Regions from separate parts of the Cyanobium sp. Copco_Reservoir_LC18 genome, predicted to be linked through region 1. Evidence: predicted binding sites of a transcription regulator. Region 1 holds the regulator's gene; the other holds the start of a gene.
The links. The regulator NtcA, encoded in region 1, controls nitrogen genes in cyanobacteria. The targets are predictions, from matches to a motif close to GTANCNNNNGNTAC.
Positions count from the first base shown of each region.

Region 2: the regulator NtcA is predicted to act here: its motif matches at 3,770-3,783, upstream of L107_RS02250 (urease accessory protein UreD).

Region 1 is NZ_ASAC01000010.1:125,573-132,587, forward strand. It holds gene L107_RS17025 (HNH endonuclease signature motif containing protein) at 1-783, opposite strand, end outside; gene L107_RS04690 (hypothetical protein) at 1,360-1,599, opposite strand; gene dcd (dCTP deaminase) at 1,910-2,503, opposite strand; gene L107_RS04700 (cob(I)yrinic acid a,c-diamide adenosyltransferase) at 2,508-3,107, opposite strand; gene rph (ribonuclease PH) at 3,272-4,024, shown strand; gene ntcA (global nitrogen regulator NtcA) at 4,167-4,832, shown strand; gene L107_RS04715 (DUF3084 domain-containing protein) at 4,879-6,126, shown strand; gene L107_RS04720 (resolvase) at 6,123-6,563, shown strand; gene L107_RS04725 (DUF3146 family protein) at 6,541-6,798, opposite strand; gene pth (aminoacyl-tRNA hydrolase) at 6,817-7,015, opposite strand, start outside.
Region 2 is NZ_ASAC01000004.1:205,058-212,072, forward strand. It holds gene L107_RS02230 (DUF2207 domain-containing protein) at 1-637, opposite strand, end outside; gene L107_RS02235 (LemA family protein) at 630-1,181, opposite strand; gene L107_RS02240 (sulfite exporter TauE/SafE family protein) at 1,267-2,043, opposite strand; gene L107_RS02245 (Coq4 family protein) at 2,077-2,760, opposite strand; gene L107_RS02250 (urease accessory protein UreD) at 2,820-3,734, opposite strand; gene ureE (urease accessory protein UreE) at 3,839-4,402, shown strand; gene L107_RS02260 (urease accessory protein UreF) at 4,399-5,082, shown strand; gene L107_RS02265 (ABC transporter substrate-binding protein) at 5,082-6,095, shown strand; gene L107_RS02270 (MlaD family protein) at 6,120-7,001, opposite strand; gene L107_RS02275 (hypothetical protein) at 7,004-7,015, opposite strand, start outside.

The DNA of each region.
Region 1 (7,015 bases):
ACATAGCCACATTCCATTCCAGTATCGGTCACTACCGCCTCGAGCGTGGGGAACTATGTGCGCAGCCTGTACCTCAGTGCCATCGCACTCAGAGTGGTCAGAATTTACTATCTTTCTAAATTCACAGTCAAGCAAGCCTGGCTTTGAGAGCATTGCACGCCGTAATGATGCATCGCGAGCTCTTGGCGAGTCCCAAGGATACAGGCAAGCAAATAAGTGCCAGGCTGCATCTATAACTTGTGAAGACCTATTTGCACAGACTTCATCGCTTTTTGCATATTCAATCTTTCTGTAGTCGGCAAGGAGAAGGTAGAAGTCACTTCCCCTCACGGGTGTGCCAGATCCCACCTTCCCTGCACTTGGCAGATCAGGGAACATGTCACGAACGAGAGCACATGGATCAGTCGATATCTCCTTTTTGAATTCATTCCATGATGCAGACTCAATAACCCTTACCGTGTCAGCCCACTTCTTCGAGCCACTTCTTCGGCACATGATGCGGGATGAAAAGTGCAGATAATGATACCTCCTTAAGTGAAGTGTTCTTTCGGAGGCGTTCAATAGCGCTTCGGGCTGCTGTATAAGATTCTTGCGCAGCAGCAGCGCGGGAGTTCTTGAATGCACGTTGTGAAAACTGATCTCATCGCGATCGACAAAGATGCCTGATCTGTATCCCCTTGGATTGCTGCCGGCACCACGCTGAAGGACCGAAAAGCTTGGGTCAGAAATATACCATTGTGATGAGTTACCCTTTACACCTCTGATGACAGCAGGCCTGCCCATTCGTTCAGCTAACGCTTCCTGCAAAAAGACCACTCCTCTCGGAGCTTCTCCCTCAGTCAAGGTTCCAGTTCACCCACGTTTTTCATCGTACCTCGAACGCTTGCCATCACCTGACCACAAAGAGCATGTGATTTAGAAAAAGCCGTTGTGGAGGTGGCTCAGGTGTATGGCATTGTTATGCCTTCCATGTCCCAATGACAAGGGGTAGCCAACGGCTAGATGTCGCACGCTGGAGTTACAAAGAAATGCAAGAATAAATGTCTTCTGCGCAATTGTAAGCGTGGTCCTGGCAATCTAATCTTCTGATGCTATTTGACTAATCTCACCATTATGCGTGTCTCCCAGTCTCATTTGGCGATAGGCTTACCACTTTACCTTTGCAGCATTATCACTTGTTGAAGTCTTATATGCAACAACTGAACCTGATGCCATATGGAAGCATACCTGAGAAATATCATTGAACAGAGGTTCCTGAACAATCGCGATGACATGGTCTAAGTCGATGATTGCATCGTTTGGCAGAATAAAAAAGTTTGGCATATCTAAAGAATATTGAAGGGAGTGCTATGCTTTGACCTACATATTGGATAAATTAGTCATTGACATTATTTGCTTTGCTTCTTCTTCGGTGAAGTATCCATCTTGAAAGAGATTGGCTTCTAGCTCTTGAGGTGTTTCCCCCTCAACATGGATCTCTCGGCCTGCCTCAGTAGGCGGAAAAATCAGGGTTGAACCGCTATCAACTTCAACGGACCCTGGTTCATCGCATGGCTGTGATGTGATAACTTTCAGCCCTCCCTCGGAATAGCTCAGCACTTTTAAGGGCCGATCTCCGAGGTGGCCTTCATAAACCGTGTCCCATTGTGGCGTCATCGTTGAGATGGGTTGTGGTGAATCAAGCATAACTGTTTATTGGACGGTTCCGATAACCACCCATGAGGCAGACTCCCAGCCGCATAAGCCGAAGCTGCAGCGCAGGCCATTCCCCCAGAGCTCTTCCACAGCAGTCTCTGAGCGCTGTGGCGCCGACCGGGACAAGCGACTTAGACGGACCCGATAACCAACTGTCCATTTGGCTACAGAAGTCCCATCCCCCTGCCAACTGCTCCATCCTTCCAAACCCCCCTCAAACCTTCGCCAGCGTCACCCGCTCGGGCTGGTGCTGGTACTTGCCCTGGCGGTCGTTGTAGGTGGTGGCGCAGGGGTCGCCCTCGAAAAACAGCAGCTGGCAGATGCCCTCGCTGGCGTAGATGCGGCAGTCGGCGCCGGAGGAATTGCTGAATTCCAGCGTCAGGTGGCCCTCCCAGCCGGCTTCGGCGGGGGTGGTGTTGACGATGATGCCCAGCCGCGCGTAGGTGCTCTTGCCCAGGCAGATCACGGTGATGTTCGAGGGCACCCGCATCTTCTCCAGCGCCACCCCCAGCCCGTAGGAATGGGCCGGCAGGATGAAGTAATCGCCGTCCTCGTCGCTGTGCATCGGCGCCGGCTCCAGGTTCGCCGGGTTGAACCGCTTCGGGTTCATCACCGTGCCGGGCACGTGGCGGAAGATCAGGAACTCCTTCGGCGACAGCCGCAGGTCGTACCCATAGGACGAGCATCCAAAGCTCAGCACCGGCCCGGTTCGGCCCTCCGGATCCAGGTGGCGCACCAGCGTCGGCTGGAACGGCTCCAGCATTCCGGCCGCAGCCTGTTCGTTGATCCAGTGGTCGTTCTTGAGCATGGCGTCAGCCGCCGCGGCGCAACTGGGTGACCTGATCGGCCATCGCCATCAGGCTGGCCGGCATCGAGGGGCCCGTCAGGATGACATCCAGATGGGCTGGCCGCTGCTCGAGCGCCTCGATCACCGCCTCGGCGCCCAGGTAGCCCAGGGCGATCGCCAGCCCCAGCTCATCCAGCACCAGCAGATCCAGATCGCCCTTCAGCAGCCGCTCCCGGCTCACCTCCCACACCTCGGCCACCGCCTCCAGCGCCTCCTCGGCCGTGGCCCCCTCGGGCCCCTGCGAACCCGGCGGCCCGTCGAGGCAGTGGGGCGTGCCCGGCCGCAGCCACTCCAGCCGGCCGCACAGCCGCAGGCTGCCCGCCGGCCCCTGCTCCACGCCCCCCTTGAGGAACTGGCTCACCAGCACCCGGCTGCCCAGCCCGGCACTGCGCAGGGCCTGGCTGAACACCGCCGCGAAGCTGCCCCGGAACGGCGCCGTGTGGATCTGCAGCAGCCCCTCGGGCTGGCTCACCAGCCGCAGCGGTGGCACCAGGGCCAGCGGCTCGGTCCGCGCCGGAGCCGCCGTGCGCCGGGGGTGGCCGGGGTCGATGAGGCTGGCGGTCATGGACAACCCACAGAAGCGTTGACGCAAGCGACCGGACGCAGCGTCCCGACCCCTCACCTCCCGAATGTAGCGGGCCTGAACAGCCCGGCACACCATCGGTAGTGGCTGGGAACAGACGTACCACCGGCGCCGCCTACGCTCGATCGGCTTCGCCGATGGCCCGCGTGACCACTCCTGCCGACGCCCCCCGCAACGACGGCCGCGCCGCCGACGCCCTGCGCCCGGTGGCCGTCGACTGGGATCCGATGGGCTTCGCCCTCAGCTCGGTGCTGTTCGCCGCCGGCCGCACCCGGGTGCTCTGCAGCGTCTGCCTCGACCCCGAGGTGCCCCGCTGGCGGCGGGGTTCCGGCAGCGGCTGGCTCAGCGCCGAATACCGCCTGCTGCCGGCCTCCACCCCAAGCCGCCAGGGCCGCGAGCTGATGAAGCTCTCCGGCCGCACCCAGGAGATCCAGCGCCTCATCGGCCGCAGCCTGCGGGCCGCCCTCGATCTGGAGGCCCTCGGCGAGCGCACCCTGCTGGTCGACTGCGACGTGCTCCAGGCCGACGCCGGCACCCGCACCGCCTCGATCACCGGCGCCTGGATCGCCCTGGCCGCCGCCCTGGAACGCCTGCAGCAGCAGGGGGTGCTGGCCGCCTCGCCCCTGCGCCAGCAGGTGTCGGCCGTGTCGGTGGGGCTCGTGGACGGTGTGGCCCTGCTGGATCTCGATTACTCCGAGGATTCCCGCGCCGAGGTGGACCTCAACGTGGTGATGGACGAGCAGGGGCGGCTGCTGGAGATCCAGGGCACCGCCGAGGGCGCCCCCTTCCCCCGCTCCCGCCTCGACGCCCTGCTGGATCTGGCCGAACCGGGCCTGCGGGACCTGCAGGAGGCCCAGCGCCGGGCCCTGGCTGTGGCGCCAGGCACCACGACCGGCTAAAGAGTGTCATTGGCTACATGGATCGGCCAGACCGATCCATAGGTTCATCACCATTCGCCACGCCTTGATGGTCGGCGCTACGCGTGGCTTCAGCCGCTACCCCAGCAGTCCATCCAGCGGATCCCCCGGCTCCGTGACCCCCATGGGCGCCCCCGGCGCCACGGCCACCACCCTGCTGGACGTCATCCGCGGCCTGGCCGGCAGCAGCGTCGAGACCATCGAGCGCGGCAAGACGATCTTCTTCCCCGGCGACCCGGCCGAGCGGGTCTACCTGCTGCGGCGCGGCGCCGTGCGCCTTTCGCGCGTCTACGAGTCGGGCGAGGAGATCACCGTGGCCCTGCTGCGCGAGAACAGCCTCTTCGGCGTCCTGTCCCTGCTCACCGGCCAGCGCTCCGACCGCTTCTACCACGCCATCGCCTTCACCCGGGTCGAGATGGTCACCGCCCCGGCCACCTCGGTGCGGCGCGCCATCGAGCAGGACGCCAGCGTCGGCCTGCTGCTGCTCCAGGGCCTCTCCTCCCGCATCCTCCAGACCGAGACCATGATCGAGACCCTCACCCACCGGGACATGTCCTCCCGGCTGGTGAGCTTCCTGCTCGTCCTCTGCCGCGACTTCGGCGTCCCCGGCACCGAGGGCATCACCATCGACCTGCGCCTCTCCCACCAGGCCATCGCCGAGGCGATCGGCTCCACCCGCGTCACCATCACCCGCCTGCTGGGCGACCTGCGCAACGACGGCCTGGTCCAGATCGACCGCAAGAAGATCACCGTCTTCGACCCCATCGCCCTGGCCAAGCGGTTCAGCTGACGCCCGCCAGGGATACTTGGTGCATCGCGGAACCGGGGCTCGGAAGGTGTCGGGTTGGCTGCTGATCCTCGCGCTCCTGGTGCTCGGCGGAGTGCTCTCCACCCTCGGCGACCGACTGGGCAGCCGCGTCGGCAAGGCGCGCCTCAGCCTGTTCAACCTGCGGCCCCGCAAGACCGCCGTGGTGATCACGGTGCTCACCGGCAGCCTGATCAGTGCCGTCTCGCTGGGGCTGATGCTGCTGGTGAGCGAGCGCCTGCGGGTGGGGCTGTTCGAGCTCGACCAGATCCAGGACCGCCTGCGGGACAGCCGCGCCGCCCTGAAGCGCAATGAGGGGGAACTGACCCGCACCCGGGGCGAACTGGAGCGCAGCCGCCTCGACCTGATCACCGCCGAACGCCGCCGCGACCAGGCCCTGGCCAGCCAGCGCCGTGCCCGTGACCAGCTGCTGGCCGCCGAGCGCCGCGTCGACACCCTGCGGCGCGAGCTGCAGCCCCTGCAGGCCGAGCGCGCCCGGCTGGAGGCGGAGCGGGCCCGGCTCAGCCGGGAGGTGCGGGGCCGCGACGCCGAGATCCGCCGCACCGAGGCCGAGCTGGCCAATGTGCGCCGTCGCATCGCCGCCGGCGAAAAGGAACTCAAGGACCTGGAGACCAACGTCATCGCCCTGCGCCGCGGCGATGTGGTGATCGCCAGTGGCCAGCCCCTGGCCACCGCCAAGGTGCAGCTGCAGCGCCCCGACCAGGCCAGGCAGGTGATCGATGCCCTGCTGCAGGAGGCCAACCGGGCCGCCTTCCAGCTGCTGCTCCCCGGCCAGCCCCCCAACCGCCAGATTCTGCTGGTGCCCCGCAGCGACATCGTCCGGCTGGAATCCCTGCTCGCCACCCCCGGCGTCTGGGTGGTCAGCATCCGCTCGGCCGCCAACGTGCTGCGGGGCGAGGCCCAGGTGCTGGCCTTCCCCGACCTGCGCCCCAACCGCCAGGTGGTGGAGCAGGGGGAGGTGCTCTCCCGCACCGCCCTCGAACCCGACGTGCGCGAGATCGACGCCGTGCGCAGCCGCCTCAACCTGCTGCTGGCCGCCGCCTTCGCCAAGGCCCAGCGCCAGGGCACCCTGGTCAACGGGCTCCAGTTCGATGCCGCCGGCTTCAATGCCCTGGCCCGGGACCTCAGCGAGCGCCCCGCCGGCGTCACCGCCAACCTCGAGGCGGTGGCCCTCCAGAACGCCGACACCCCCGACCCGATCAGCGTGGAGCTGCGCTGGCTGCGCAAGGACGCCGCCACCCGGCCGGTGCGGCCGTGAGCGCGGGACCGCTGGCGGCCCCCGGCCCCCTGGCGGGGCTCGATCCGGGCCGCAGCAAGTGCGGCCTGGTGCTCACCGATCCCGGGCGCCGCGAGATCCGCGAGGCGCTGGTGCTGCCCCCGGAGGTGGCCTGGGAGCGACTGGAGCAGTGGCACCGCCGGCAGGCCCTCGCCGCCGTGGTGATCGGCGACGGCACCGGCAGCGGCCCCTGGCGGCGGCGCCTGGAGCCCCTGCTGCCGGTGGAGCTGGTGGATGAGCGCGGCACCACCCTGGCGGCCCGGCGCCGTTACTGGCAGCTGTACCCCGCCCGCGGCTGGCGGCGGCTGCTGCCCCTGGGCCTGCGCCAGCCCCCCCGCGACTGGGACGACGTGGTGGCCCAGCTGCTGCTGGAGCGCCGGCTGGGGCGGGAGCTGATCAGAACGACGCCCGCACCGTGAACACGTAGTCGCCGCCCGGTTCGAGCTGGTAGTCGGCCTTGAGCAGAAAGCGCAGCAGGGCGTCCTGGATCAGGGCCCGCCCGAGGGACGGCTCCACCTGCAGCTCGCCCCGGTCGAAGGCCCAGCGGAAGCGCCACTGGAAGCCGCCGGCGCTGATCTCCCCCTCCAGCAGGCAGGGGCTGAAGCTCTGGCGCAGCACCCGCAGCTGGGCGGTGGTGGCGGGAAGGCGGCTCACGGGACGTTGTCGATGCTCTCAGGATGGCGGCGGATCGGCACGAAAACTGTTCAGACGGTTGGCCGCCTTCTCCAGCCCCACCCGGCGGATCAGGTCGATGCCCGCCTCCACCTCCTGGAGCACCGTCTCCAGCACCGGCCGGTCGGCGGCGGAGAACTTGCCCAGCACATGGGACACCGTGCGGGCCCGCCGCTCCTCGGGCGTCTCGCCCGGCGCG
Region 2 (7,015 bases), on a different contig from region 1:
TGTCGGCGCCGATCGTCAGGGTGGCGTTCCGGTCCCGGGCGCCGCGGGGCCCGGTGTAGATCGAAGCGTGGAGTCCGGACACAGCTGGCGGCAGTCGCACCAGGGCCGAGGCCCGCTCGATCGGCACCTCCCAGGCGTTGCCAGTGACGTTCCAGTTGAACTCGTCGTGGTCCGGGTAGAAGCGCAGACCGTGCTTCAGCCGGTAGGTGATCACGGCCGTGCGGCTGGTGTTCTCGGCGCCGGGGATCCAGATCTTCAGCTTCAGGTCGGCGCCGGGGTGGCTGCTCTCGTAGCGGTAGGGCCGCCCCTCGGGGTCGGTGACCGCCAGCACCCGCAGCCCGAGGGGTTCGAGCCCCCCGGGCCGCCGGGCCAGCAGGGGGATCTGGCGCACCAGGCCGTTCCAGGAGCCGTCGAAGCGGGCGGTGAGGGTTTCGCGCACCTGCACGGCACCGGTGGGCTCCACCACCGCCTGCATCTGGAAATCGGTGAGCGTGAGCTGGCGCTCGGCGGCCCTGAGGGCGGCGCCCGCCCCCCACGGGGCCAGCAGCAGCAGCGACAGGGCCAGGCCGAGCAGCCCCCCCAGCCCCCAGCGCCAGCGCCGCCACAGCCGCCGGGCGGCCGGAGTGGCCTCAGCCATCGAAGCGGACGGCGGGGACCGCCGCTTCGGCCGGGTTCTCCAGCTCGAAGTAGGTGCGCGGGCGGATGGTGAAGCTGCCGGCCACCAGGTTGGAGGGGAACTGCACGATCGCCGTGTTGAGGTCCCGCACCACGGCGTTGTAATAGCGCCGGGCGCTCTGGAGCGTCTCCTCGATCTGGCTGAGGTTGGCCTGCAGGGTCTGGAAGCTCTCCACCGCCCGCAGGGCCGGGTAGGCCTCCGCCAGGGCGAACAGCTGGCCGAGCGACGCCCCCAGGGCCTGCTCCGCCTGCTGCTGCTCCCGGGGGCCCCGGGCGGCCACGGCGGCGTTGCGGGCCTCGATCACGGTCCGGAAGCTTTCCTTTTCGTGGCTGGCGTAGCCCCGCACCGTCTCCACCAGGTTGGGGATCAGGTCGTGGCGCCGCTTGAGCTGGACGTCGATGTCGGCCCAGGCGTTGTCCGCCAGCACCTGCAGCTGGGCCAGGCGGTTGTAGATCAGGATCAACCCGACGGCGGCGACCGCCACCAGGATCAGCAGCAGCGGCATCGGCCCAGGGGTGGGATGGCCTTCAAGCCTAGGGGCGGTGTCCGGCTGGGCCCTCCGTCGGCCAGCGCTCACGGCTTGCGGCGGCTCAGGTCCTGAGGAAGTAGATCAGCGCCACCACCACACCCACCACCACCACGAGGGTGCGCAGGTGCGCGGGCTGGATGCGGGACGCCAGCCGGCCCCCCAGCGCCCCGCCGAGGATGGCGCCGATTGCCATCACCGCCGCCAGGCCCCAGGCCACCTGGCCGGAGAAGAGGAAGAAGGCGGCGGCGGTCAGGTTGGTGGCGAACGCCACCGCCTGCTTGAGACCGTTGAGGCGGGTGAGGCTGTCCTCGAGGGTCAGGGCCAGCACCGCCAGCACGATCACGCTCAGGCCGCCGCCGAAGAAGCCCCCATAGATGGCCGCCAGGAACACCGGCAGCACGGCCCAGAGTTCCGAGGGGGGGCGACCGTGGCACTCGGAGCGGCGCTGCACCCAGCGGCGCACGGGTTCCTGCACCGCCAGCAGCGCCGAGGCGAACAGGATCAGGAACGGCACCAGCTGGGTGAACAGCCGCTCGCCGGTGTGCAGCAGCAGCAGGCCGCCCACCAGGCCCCCGGCGGCCCCCGCCGGCAGCAGCAGCCAGAGGCGTCGCTGCTGGCCCTGCAGATCCTGGCGCTGGGCCACGGTGGCGCCCAAATAGCCGGGGGCCAGGGCCACGGTGTTGGTGATGTTGGCCATCACCGCCGGCAGACCGATGGCCGTGAGGGCAGGGAAACTGATCAGTGACCCGCCGCCGGCCAGGGCGTTGATCAGGCCGGCGGCGATCGCCGCCAGGGCCGCCACCAGTGCCTGGATCCCGAAGGGCAGGGGGTCGGTCATCGCGGCTGGGAGGGTGGTCGGCCCCGCGGCCGCTCAGGGCTGGTCGATCCCATAGGGCTCCCCGTCTGCCGGCAGGGTCACCCCCAGCCGCTGGCGCCACTCCGCCACCGGCAGCTCCCAGCCCTCCTCCCAGCGGACCGTGGCGAAGGGATGGGCGGTGAAGCCGATGGTAGTGCCGTGGCTGATGGCCCGGCTCAGGGTCGCGTAGCCGTCGAGCCTGAAGCGGAACCCGGCGATCTGGGCGGCGTGGGTGAGGCTCACGTAGGCGGGGAAGCCGATCTGCACGGCGGTGATGGCCAGCACGCCGTTCTCCCCCACCGGCGTCGTGCCGAAACCGCTGACCAAGTGGTGGATGTCGTGGGTGGTGGCGATCCGCTGGGTGAGCCAGCGGCCCTCGGTGTCGACGGGACGGGGGCGGAAGAATTCGGGGTCGTAGTTGAAGCGGCGGATCAGGGCGGCATAGCGGTGGCCCAGGCTCCCCTCCGGCAGCGCCTCGAGCCGCTCCAGGTCCGGCTGCAGCGGCGGATAACGCTCGTCCATCATCGCCGCCCCGCCCGGCAGGGCCCGGAAACGGGCGATGCAGGCGTCCATCTGGGGGGTGTCCAGGAAGCTGTCCACCAGGTCGGCGATCCGGGCGAGATCCCCCTGGCTGCGCCCCACGGCGATCAGCTGGCGCGCCTGGCCCAGGGCCTGCAGGGAAAGCTGGAAGCGATGCATCGGGGGACGGCGCCTGGGGCGAACCTAGGGCCGGTGTTGCGTTGCGTCAGGCCGGGGGGTCACCAGCTGCGGGCCGTGGACACCGGCAGGGGCTCCTGGTTCAGGGGCTGCTCCTGGAACGGCCAGACCCGGGGCAGCACCGGAGCCGCCAGGCCCCGCTCGGCCCGGATCCGGGCCCAGATGCGCGTGAACCAGAAGCGGGCCGCCTGGGTGGAGCGCCCCCGGTAGCGGGCCACCAGGCCCCGCTCCAGCCGGCCACAGGCCATCGCCCCCTCCAGCCCGTGGCGCTCGGCGCGGCAGGCCTCCAGCAGGGGCTCGCCCACCGGCCCGGGGGCGGCCCACACCAGGCTGGCGAACACCGGCTGCCCCCCCAGCCCGTGGGGGCTCTCCAGGCTGGCGCCGCCCAGCTCGAGCCGGTCCACCAGTTCCCACTGCCCCTGCCGCCGGATCTCCAGCAGCGAGCGCCAGCGGCCGGAGCCGAGCGTCTCGCCGTCGGCGCTGCGCCCCAGCCGCACCACCTCCGCCCCCAGCCAGCTGGCCCCTTCGGCCAGCTCCACCCGGCAGGTCTGCTGGAACAGGCCATCCCGGAAGACCACCAGCTCCTGGGGCAGCCACTCCAGATCGGCCCCGGTCGCCAGAGTGAAATCGAGCGTCTGATGGGTCCAGCTGCCGGCGGGGACCCGGCGGGAGCGGCCCACGGTTCCGTAGACCTTCTGGGCCGCCACGCTGGTGATCAGGGCGCGGCTGCCGGCGGCGAGATCGGCCTCGATGGCCAGCTCATCGCCGCCCACCAGGCCGCCGCCGGTGTGCAGCAGGGGCAGTTCGCAGCGGCCATCGGCGGCGGCGAAGGCCCGCTGGATCTTCAGCGGCGCCGTCGCCCCGCCCTGGTGCCGGGTGGCAACGTCCAAGCCGATGCCGGTCTCGAAACGAAGCCGGGCCTGGGCTCTCCAGGGGGCAGGGGCGGTGAGCTGCATGGCGCCGATGGTGGGTCCCCGGGGGGCTGGATTCGGTAGCACCCGACACATGGCCGGCGGCCGATGGCTGGCCAGGGTGGATGGCCCTCTCCCTGGCCTGCCCCATGCCCGGACCCCCGGTCTCCGACGGCACGGCTTCCAGTGCAACGGTTGCCGATGGCACCGGGCCCCTGGTGCTGGTGCGGTGCCTGGGCCGGCACCAGGGGCCGGAGCCGGAGCCGTGGCCGGAGCCTCCGTTGCGGTTGCCGCTCCGGGCCGACGAGCGCACCAGCCTGCGGGGCCATCGCCGCAGCGCCTGTGGACGGGACCTGCTGCTGCAGCTGCCCCGCGGCGCCGCCCTGGAGCCCGGCGACCGCCTGGCCCCCGAGGGCGGCGGCCCCCTGGTGGTGGTGGAGGCGGCCCCGGAGCCGCTGCTGGTGGCGCGGGCCTCCGATCCCCTGGCCCTGCTGCAGGCGGCCTATCACCTGGGCAACCGCCATGTGGCCCTGGAGCTGCGCCGCGACGAGCTGCGGCTGGGCATCGACAGCGTGCTCGAGGATCTGCTGCGGCATCGGGGACTGACGGTGGAGCGGATCACCGGGCCGTTTCTGCCCGAAGCCGGGGCCTACGCACCGTCCGGCCACGACCACCACCACGCCCATGACCACCATGGCCATCCCCACCCATGAGCCTCACCCGGCTGCGGCTGTTCCAGCTCGTCAGTCCCGCCCTGCCGGTGGGGGCCTTCAGCTACTCCGAGGGGCTGGAGGTGCTTGTGCAGGCCGGCGAGCTGGCCGACGCCGAGGCGGTGGCCCACTGGCTGGAGGCGGAGCTGGCCCGGGGCGCGCTGGCGATCGAGGCCGCCAGCCTGGGCCGGCTGATGCAGGCGCTCACCCGCTGGCGTGAGTCCCCGGAGGGGCCGGCCCGTGGGGAAGTGCTGGACCTGGACGGCTGGCTGCTGGCCCAGCGGGAGGCGGCCGAGGTGCGGGCCCAGCAGCGCCAGATGGGCCGCTCGCTGCTGCAGCTGCTGGCCGACCTGGACCGGCCCCTGCCCGGGGAGCGGCCCGCCCGGCTGGCCTGGCCGGCGGCCTGGGCCTGGGCCGGGGTGGCCCTGGAGATCGGGCCCGAGGAGGTGGTCGAGGCCTACCTCTACGGCTGGATCGCCACCCAGCTCAGCGCCGCCGTGCGACTCGTGCCCCTGGGACCCACCGAAGCCCAGCGGCTGCAGCTGGCCCTGGCGCCCGCCGTCGCCGCCCGGGCGGCGGAGCTGGTGGCGGCCGATCCCGAAGCCCTCTGGAACGGGGGGGTGGGGGCGGGTCTGGCCCAGCTGGGTCATGGTGAGCTGTATTCCCGTTTGTTCCGCAGCTGATGGCCACGACGGCAGGGGCCAGCCGGCGCCAGGCGCTGGGCCTGCTGGCCGGGGCCGCCGCCACCGGAACCCTCCTGGCCGCCGGCTGCCACGCCCGCCGCCGGCCGCCGGGTCCGCCACGGCTGGGCATCGTCCAGTACGTGCGGGGGGCCGGCCCCGATGCCGCCCGCCGCGGCTTCGTGCGGGGCCTGGCCGGGGGCGGCTTCCGGGCACCGGCCGGCGTGACCCTGCTGGAGCGCTTCGCCGCGGGCAGCATGGCCACCTGCCGTGCCCAGGTGGCGGAGCTGCTGGAGGCCGGGGTCGACCTGCTCGTGGCCATCGGCACCCCGCCCCTGGCGGCGATCCTGGCCATCGCCCCGGCGCGGGTGCCCGTGGTGTTCTGCTACTGCTCCAACCCCTGGGGGGCCGGGGCCGGCACCAGCTACACCCGCCACCGGCCCCATGTGGTGGGCACGGTCAGCACCAATCCCCTGGCCGAGCAGCTCGATCTCGCCCGTCGGATCACGCCCGGCCTGGCCAGTGTGGGTCTCGTCTACAACCCCTCCGAGGCCAACGCCAGCTTCGAAGCCGAGCTGCTGCGCCGGGAAGCGGCGCCGCGCTCCCTGGTGGTGATGGTCGAGCCGGTGGCCGGGCCGGCGGAGGTGACCCGGGCCGCCGACACCCTGGCCAGCCACCGGGTGGGGGCTTTGGTGCGGGTGGGCGACTACGCCACCAGCGTGGGCTTCCCGGCCCTGGCGGCGGCCGGCCTGCGCCATCGCCTGCCGGTCTATTCCGTCGACCCGTCCGACATCGCCACGCCGGGGTGCCTGGCGGTGGTGGGCTGGGATCCGGAGGCCGACGGGGCCCAGGCCGGAGCCCTGGCGGTGCAGGTGCTGCGTGGCCGATCCCCCGCCACGATGGCCTTCGAGCCGGTGACCGAGAAGCTGCTGCTGCTGAATCGCCGCACGGCCCGGGCCATCGGAGTGACGTTCCCGCCCGAGCTGCTGCGCCAGGCCGACCGGGTGGAGGGGTGACGCCGCCGGCGGCCGTCGTGGTGATCAGCGGCCCGGCTCGGTTCGGGGTTCCCCGGTCCGCTCGATCAGTTCGATCACCCAGCTCTCGTTGAGCGTCTTCACCAGGCGGTTGGTGGCGGCGGCCATGGTGGAGAGCTCGCGCAGGGTCTGGAGCAGGAGCGGCCGCGTCTGGGATTCGGTGCTCTCGAGGCGCTTGATCAGGGCCGACAGGTCGGCGGCAGTGCCATCGGCGCGCCCTTCGAGGCGCTCCGCCAGCTGCCGGGTGGCCCCCAGGGTGCGGTTGAGCTCGCTGCTGCTGCGCCGGGTGTCCGCCTCCAGGCGTGTCGCCAGGCGGCGGCTGGCGACCAGGGTGCGGTCGAGCTCATCAAGGCTGCGGGGCAGGCGGGTCTCCGCCAGCGTCAGGCCGCTGCTGACGGCCCGCTGCAGGGGGATGCGGCTGCTGGCCACCTCGGCGATCAGGTCGTCGATGTCGGGGCGGCTGGTGAACACCAGCGTCTCGCCATCACCGATCGGGGGCTGGCCGATCGCCGCCGGGTCGGGCGTGATGGCGATGTAGCTGTCGCCCAGGAGCCCCAGCTGGGCCAGTTCGGCCCGGCTGCGGCGACCCACCATGGAGCGGTAGGGGTCCCGCAGCTCCAGCTCCACCAGCACCTGGGCGTCGGGCTGCAGCACGATCCGGCGCACCTGGCCGACCGCGAATCCCGAGATGCGCACCGCCATGCCCGTCTGCAGGCCGGCGGCGTCGAGGGTGCGGAACTGCAGGCGGACGCTGGGGGCGAGCCAGTTGCCGGAGCGGGCGATCCCGAACACGAACACCCCCAGCAGGGCCACCGCGCCGGCCAGGAAGACCAGGCTCTGGGGCCCAGGGCGCCGCGGCGGGGCGGGGGCGGGAGCGGCGGTGGTCACGGTCAGGTCCCTCC